One region of the Hydrogenophaga sp. UC242_53 genome, then DNA from elsewhere that is predicted to be linked to it. Evidence: predicted binding sites of a transcription regulator. Region 1 holds the regulator's gene; the other holds the start of a gene.

The links. Region 1 encodes LexA, which represses DNA repair genes until DNA is damaged. Its sites were predicted from a motif close to ACTGTATNNNNATACAGT; they were not measured.
Region 2: the regulator LexA is predicted to act here: its motif matches at 1,662-1,679, upstream of ACFJI0_RS19300 (putative DNA modification/repair radical SAM protein).

What each region holds. Positions count from the first base shown of each region.
Region 1 covers NZ_CP170552.1:2,287,024-2,290,422, reverse strand. Annotated here, with positions in the region: gene ACFJI0_RS11425 (D-2-hydroxyacid dehydrogenase family protein) at 1-953, opposite strand, end outside; gene ACFJI0_RS11420 (hypothetical protein) at 1,070-1,222, opposite strand; gene lexA (transcriptional repressor LexA) at 1,577-2,254, opposite strand; gene ACFJI0_RS11410 (asparaginase) at 2,397-3,356, shown strand; gene ACFJI0_RS11405 (hypothetical protein) at 3,361-3,399, shown strand, end outside.
Region 2 covers NZ_CP170552.1:3,834,539-3,837,937, forward strand. Annotated here, with positions in the region: gene ACFJI0_RS19295 (UdgX family uracil-DNA binding protein) at 1-358, opposite strand, end outside; gene ACFJI0_RS19300 (putative DNA modification/repair radical SAM protein) at 366-1,658, opposite strand; gene ACFJI0_RS19305 (VOC family protein) at 1,786-1,995, shown strand; gene ACFJI0_RS19310 (enoyl-CoA hydratase) at 2,015-2,779, opposite strand; gene ACFJI0_RS19315 (patatin-like phospholipase family protein) at 2,970-3,399, shown strand, end outside.

The DNA of each region.
Region 1 (3,399 bases):
ATGTAGTTGACCACGTTGTCGAACGCAGAGGAGAAGTACATCTCGTAGCTGTCCTGCTCGACATAGCCGATGTGGGGCGTGCAGATGCAGTTTTCGAGCCGCAGCAGGGCATGGCCTTGCAGGATGGGCTCGGATTCGAACACGTCGATCGCGGCCATGCCCGGGCGACCCCGGTTCAGCGCGGCGATCAGCGCCTCGGGCTGGATGAGCTCGGCGCGGGAGGTGTTGACCAACAGCGCGGAGGTCTTCATGGCGGCGAGGTCTTCGGGTGTCACACAGCCCGCGTTGCTCTCGCTCAGCCGCAAGTGCAGGCTCAGCACGTCGGCCGTTTCAAACAGGGCTGCCTTGCTGGGGGCCACATCGAAACCATCGGACGCGGCGCGGGCACAGCTTTCTTCGCTGCCCCACACGATCACGCGCATGCCGAAGGCCCGCCCGTAACCTGCCACCATCTGCCCGATGCGGCCGTAGCTCCAGATGCCCAGCGTCTTGCCACGCAACACCATGCCCACGCCGAAATTGGCGGGCATGGCAGCAGCCTTCAGCCCGGCCTGTTGCCAGGCGCCATGCTTGAGGTTGGAGACGTATTGCGGGATGCGGCGCATGGCCGCAAGCATCAGGGCCCAGGTGAGCTCGGCGGTGGAGACGGGTGAACCCACGCCCTCGGCCACCGCGATGCCACGCTCGGTGCAGGCATTGACGTCCACATGCCCGCCCACGCGCCCGGTCTGGGCGATGAGTTTGAGCCGGGGGAGTTTTTCAACCAGTTGACGGGTGATGGCGGTGCGTTCCCGGATCAGGACCAGCACATCGGCATCGCGCAATCGGATGGACAGCTGGCCCACGCCCTTGACCGTGTTGGTGAAGACTTTGGCCGGGTAAGGCTCCAGTTTCTCGGCACACCGCAGTTTGCGCACAGCGTCCTGATAGTCATCAAGGATCACAATATTCATGACCCTATTGTGCCTTCACCTCCCAGGCCTTCCGGGCCGCTGACCCCTGGTTACAAGCAGGCACGGCGCGCCGGGAGCCTGGAGGATGGCCGTGTGCTCGCTGGCGGCGGCCGAGTTCAGGCCGCGCGCGTGGACAGCTGGCGTTCCTGGTCGGCCAGTCGATCGAGTTCGGCGCACACATCGTTGATGCGGCCCGAGATCACCAGCCTGACACCGGCCCGGTGCGCCGCCGCGGGGCCGGTCTGCTGCAGCACGCGCACGCGAGGCACAGGGTCCGCTGCCGGTGGCACGGCCCGCAAGACAAGTGGACTGCGGGCCGTGCTGGCGCGCTTGAGCCACCCGGCACGCGCAAAGCGCTGTACAACCTGCGTGCGCACGGGCTCGTTGGCGGCCGTTGCCCGGCGAAGGGCGGGAGAGGGCAACCAGCAGTCGATCAACTGCAAAGGGGCGCGCCACGTGTTGGTGTTGAAAATTTTTCCCATGCGAAACTCCATTGGGTGGGGTTGAACACAGGCAGGATTGCAAAATCAAACGCCTTCGCAGGGATGTGTCCTTGTGGTGGGTTGTGCACCCACCGGGACCAAACGCCCGCCACCTGCTGAGGCGACACGGACCGGGATCGGTCAGAGCTGGAAGCTGTTGCGGATCAGGCCCACGGCGAGTCCTTCGATTTCGAATGGCTCGCCCGGTTCGACGACGATGGTCTTGTAGTCGGGGTTTTCCGCGTGCAATTCAATCAGGTGCTGGCGCCGCATGAAGCGTTTGACGGTGACGTCGTCACCCAGGCGGGCCACCACGATCTGGCCGTTCTTGGCTTCCTTCGTGGCCTGCACGGCGAGCAGATCGCCGTCCATGATGCCGATGTCGCGCATGGACATGCCACGCACCTTGAGCAGGTAGTCGGGCGTGCGCTGGAACAGGCTGCGCTCGACCTGGTAGGTCTGGTCCACATGCTCCTGCGCCAAGATGGGCGAACCGGCTGCGACGCGACCGATCAGGGGGAGCACCAGCTGGGCCAGGCTGGGGATCGGCAGTGTAAGCTGGCGCCCGCGCGAATCGTTGATGGACTGCAGGTCTTCGCTGCGCAGGCGGATGCCTCGCGAAGTGCCACTGACCAGTTCGATCACGCCCTTGCGTGCCAACGCTTGCAGATGCTCTTCGGCGGCATTGGCCGACTTGAACCCGAGTTCGCTGGCGATTTCGGCACGGGTGGGCGGTGCGCCGGTGCGTGCGATCGCCGTCTGGATCAATTCCAGAATCTGTTGCTGCCGGGCGGTGAGCTTCGGTGCGGTATGGGGCATGTCGAGCATGAGGACCTCGTCGTGAACGTGGTGGCCAAGGGGAACGCCATCTGGGAAGACAGGAACAATGCGGGAAGTGGCTGATACCTGTTTTCTTATCCAGTATCTGTATTTTTAACCAGTTTTCAAGGATTGGCAAGTGGTGGACACAAATCAGGGCCGGCGGCTCGTGATCCTGGGCACGGGCGGCACCATCGCCGGGCGTGCGGCGCAGGCGGGCGACAACGTGGGCTACGTGGCGGGGCAGGTCGGCGTGGCCGATCTGGTGGCGGCCGTTCCGGCTTTGGCCGGCGTGCCGTTGGAGGTGGAGCAGGTCGCCCAGATCGACAGCAAGGACATGGGCCTGCCGGTGTGGCAGGCCCTGGCGGCACGGCTCCAGGCGCATCTGGACGATCCCCAGGTGTCGGCGGTGATCGTGACGCACGGCACCGACACCCTGGAGGAAACGGCGTTCGTGCTGCAGCGCCTGCTCCAACCCACCAAGCCTGTGGTGCTGACCTGCGCGATGCGCCCGGCTTCCGCGCTGGTGCCGGATGGGCCGCAGAACCTTGCCGACGCGCTGGCCGTGGTGCGGCATGGGGAGGCCGGCGTGGTGGTGGTGTGTGCCGGACAGGTGCACGGCGCGCTGGAGGTGGCGAAGGAGCACACCTACCGCCTGGACGCTTTTGACTCTGGAGACGCGGGGCCGCTGGCTTGTGTGGAGGAGGGGGAGGTGCGCCGTTTCCGATCCCGGGGCGCCTCCGTTGCTTCCCACGATCCAGCCCCGCTGGCCCGCTTCCTGGCGGCCGACGCCCTGCCTCGGGTCGAACTGGTGACCAGCCATGCCGACGCGGACGGCAGCCTGGTGCGGGCCTTGATGGCGCCAGGCGCCGCCCGTCCCTTGCGGGGCATCGTGGTGGCCGGCACGGGCAACGGTACCGTTCACCAGGCGCTGACCGATGCGCTGAATGCCGCGCAGGCACAACGGGTGCGGGTGGTGCTGGCGACGCGTTGTGCGCGCGGAAGGGTGGTGCCGCACGCTGGCCTGCCATTCGCGCACTCGGCCGGGCTCTCGCCGGTCAAGGCCCGGTTGGCGCTGGCGCTGGACCTGCTGATGGAATGACGCGATGTTCGCCGCGCTCGGTGCCCACGCCTGGGCGTACCCC
Region 2 (3,399 bases), 1.5 Mb from region 1:
TGCGCTCCAGCGCGAGGCGGCGCGGGTCCAGGGCGTCGCGCCAGCGGCGGGGGTCGGCCTTCACATCCAGCGCGAGCTCGTGCAACCGGCGGAAGCGCTCGGGGTGCGCGTGCTGCGCCACCGTGTCGGCCAGGTCCATGGCCTCGGCCGGCAGGTTTCGCAGGGCGCGCAGGGGCACGGCTTCGGGCGGCGGTGCGCTGGTGGGCGAAGCCGCGTCCTCGCCCAGCAGATCGCCCTGCCCTTCGGTGCCGTCGCGCCACACCACGTCGCGCGGCTCGGCACCGCAGGCGATCAGCGCCGACAGCGCGCGCAGCGAGGCGGGCACGTCGTTGGCGTCGTACTCGATCTGCCAGCGCATGGGCGTCTCAGGCAGCGGCGGGCGCTTCGGCCCAGCCGAACAGATCGGGTTGCTCGCCCACGGCGGGTGAGCGAGACCGTGGCCGAGCGAGGGGGGCCAGCGGCACCGCGCCGGGCCGGTGGTCCGGCAGGTGCACGAAGTCCAGCGCCTTGCGGCCCGCCGTGCCCAGGCGCTCCATGTCGGCGCGCCGCACCTGGCGCACGCGCCGCGCGTCGAGCAGGCGCTGCACCGAGTGCGCGCCCAGCCCGGGCACGCGCAGCAGGATCTCGCGCGGCGCGCGGTTCACATCCACCGGGAACCACTCCGGGTGCGCGAGGGCCCAGGCGAGCTTGGGGTCCATGTCCATGGACAGCATGCCGCCGGGCAGCACGAGTTCGCTCGCGTCGAAACCGTAGAAACGCATCAGCCAGTCGGCCTGGTACAGGCGGTGCTCGCGCACCAGCGGCGCGGCCTGCCCGGGCAGCCGGGCGCTGGCGTGCGGGATCGGGCTGAAGGCGGAGTAGTAGACGCGCTTGAGGCGGTAGCCCGCGTAGAGCCCGGCGCTGACCTGCAGGATGCTGCGGTCGTCCGACGCGTCGGCGCCGACGATCATCTGCGTGCTCTGGCCGGCGGGCGCGAAGCGCGGCGGTGGCGCGCTGGCGGCGGGCCGGCCGGGCAAGGAGCGGATCTGTTGCGCCTGCGTCTTCTGCTCGCGCGCTTCGTCCAGCTTCAGGCGGATGCCGGCCATCGACTGGCGGATCTGCTGGCTGCTCTTGCCCGGCGCGAGCGCGTCGAGCGAGTCCTGGCTGGGCAGCTCGATGTTGATGCTGAGGCGGTCGGCGTAGCGCCCGGCGCGCGCGAGCAGGGCCTCGTCGGCATCGGGGATGGTTTTGAGGTGGATGTAGCCGCGAAAGCCGTGCACCTCGCGCAGCTGGCGGGCCACCTCCGCGAGCTGCTCCATGGTGTAGTCGGGCGAGCGGATGATGCCGGAGCTCAGGAACAGGCCCTCGATGACGTTGCGGCGGTAGAAATCGAGCGTAAGGTTCACCACCTCTTCCACGCTGAAGCGGGCGCGCTCGACGTCGCTGGAGACGCGGTTGACGCAGTAGAGGCAGTCGTACACGCACCAGTTGGTGAGCAGGATCTTGAGCAGCGAGATGCAGCGCCCGTCGGGCGCGTAGCTGTGGCAGATGCCCATGCCCTCGTTCGACCCCAGGCCCTGCTGGTCGCTCGAATCCCGGCGCGTGCCGCCGCTGGAGGCGCAGGAGGCGTCGTACTTCGCGGCATCCGCGAGGATGCGGATCTTGCGGGCGACGGACATCATGCTGTAATTTTATACAGTATCTCGTCCGGGCGCTCGCCGGCTGTCACTTGGCGGCCGTCTTGCCCTACAGCGCGCCGATCACACCGAGGCCGGCAGGAGCAGTTTTCTGCTGACGAAGTTCTACGTGAAGGACTTCGCCGAGAACCTCATGATGCATTTGCTGGTGGAGGACGTGGACGCATGGTGGGCGCACGTCGAGGCGCAGCGGTTGGGCGAGCGCTACGGTGTGCGCGCCGAGCCGCCCGAAGACCGGCCCTGGGGCATCCGCGATTTCATCCTGAACGACCCGGCGGGCGTGTTGTGGCGCATCGGGCAGGACATCGAGGCGGCGTAGCCGATCAGCAAAGGCCTGCTCACACCTTCGAGAAGTCCGGCTTCCTGCGCTCCATGAACGCGCCAAACGCCTCGCGCGCGGCCGGCTCGCCCAGCATGCGGCCGAAGCTCGCGCCCTCTTCGGCCATCACGGCCATCACCTGTGGCGTCTGGTGCTTCTTCATCAGGCGCTTGGTCTCGATCAGCGCGCTGATGGGCTTGGCCGCGAGCTTGCGGGCCACGGCCTGCGCATAACCGGCCGCCTCCATCGGGGGCAGCACGCGGTTGACCAGGCCCACTTCCAGCGCGGCTTCGGCCATGAAGGGCTCGCCCAGCAGCAGCGCCTCGGCCGCACGGTGGTAGCCCAGCATCTGTGGCACCAGCAGGCTGGACGCGGCCTCGGGGCACAGGCCGAGGTTGACGAAGGGCAGGGAGAAGGCGGCGTTGTCGCCGGCGTAGACCAAGTCGCAATGGAACAGCATCGTGGTGCCCACGCCCACGGCCGGGCCGCACACCGCCGCCACCAGCGGCTTGGGAAACTGCGCGATGCCGCGCAGGAAGCGGAACACCGGCGAATCCGTGCCGGCCGGCGGGTTGTTGAGGAAGTCGGCGATGTCGTTGCCGGCCGAGAAGATGGTCTCGTTGCCCTGGAGCACGACGCAGCGCACGGCGGCGTCGTCCTGCGCGGCCTGCAGCGCGTCGGCCAGCTGGCCGTACATGGCGGCGGTGATGGAGTTCTTCTTGTCGGGGCGGTTGAACGTGAGGGTGCTGACGCCGGCTTCGGTGTGGACGAGGATGTCGCTCATGGGTGTCTCTCAGTGTGCGAAGAAAGGACCCGCAAATTACCACGAACGGGCGTGCTTTTTTCGAGGCGGGCCGCCCAGGGGCTGACCGGTGCGTGACAGGGTGTTTCCGGCCACGCCCGGGACACGGCCGCCGCCTACACTTGCCGCTTCCGGGCGCCATGGCGCCGCCGTTGTCCACAGGTGCCGTTCCATGCCAGCCCGACTCACCGCCCTTCTCGTCCATGGCCTCGCCGGCGCGCTCGCCCTGCTGCTGGCCGGCGCACCCGCGCTGGCGCAGCAGGCACCCGCGCCGAAGGCCGAGCGCCCGCGCGTGGGCCTGGTGCTCTCGGGCGGCGGGGCGCGCGGCTTCGCGCACGTGGGTGTGCTCAAGGCGCTGGAGGCGGCTCGCGTGCCGGTGGACCTGATCGTGGGCACGTCGATGGGCGCGATCGTGGGCGGGCTGTACGCCAGCGGCATGACGGCGGACGAGCTCGAGCGCGAGATCCTGGCGGTGAACTGGGGCGACCTGTTCGACCGCCGCGAGCCGCGCCAGCTGCTGTCGCAGCGCCGCAAGGAAGAGGACTTCGAGCTCTCGCCGGTGCTGATGCTGGGTTTTCGCGACGGCGCCTTCGTGCTGCCCA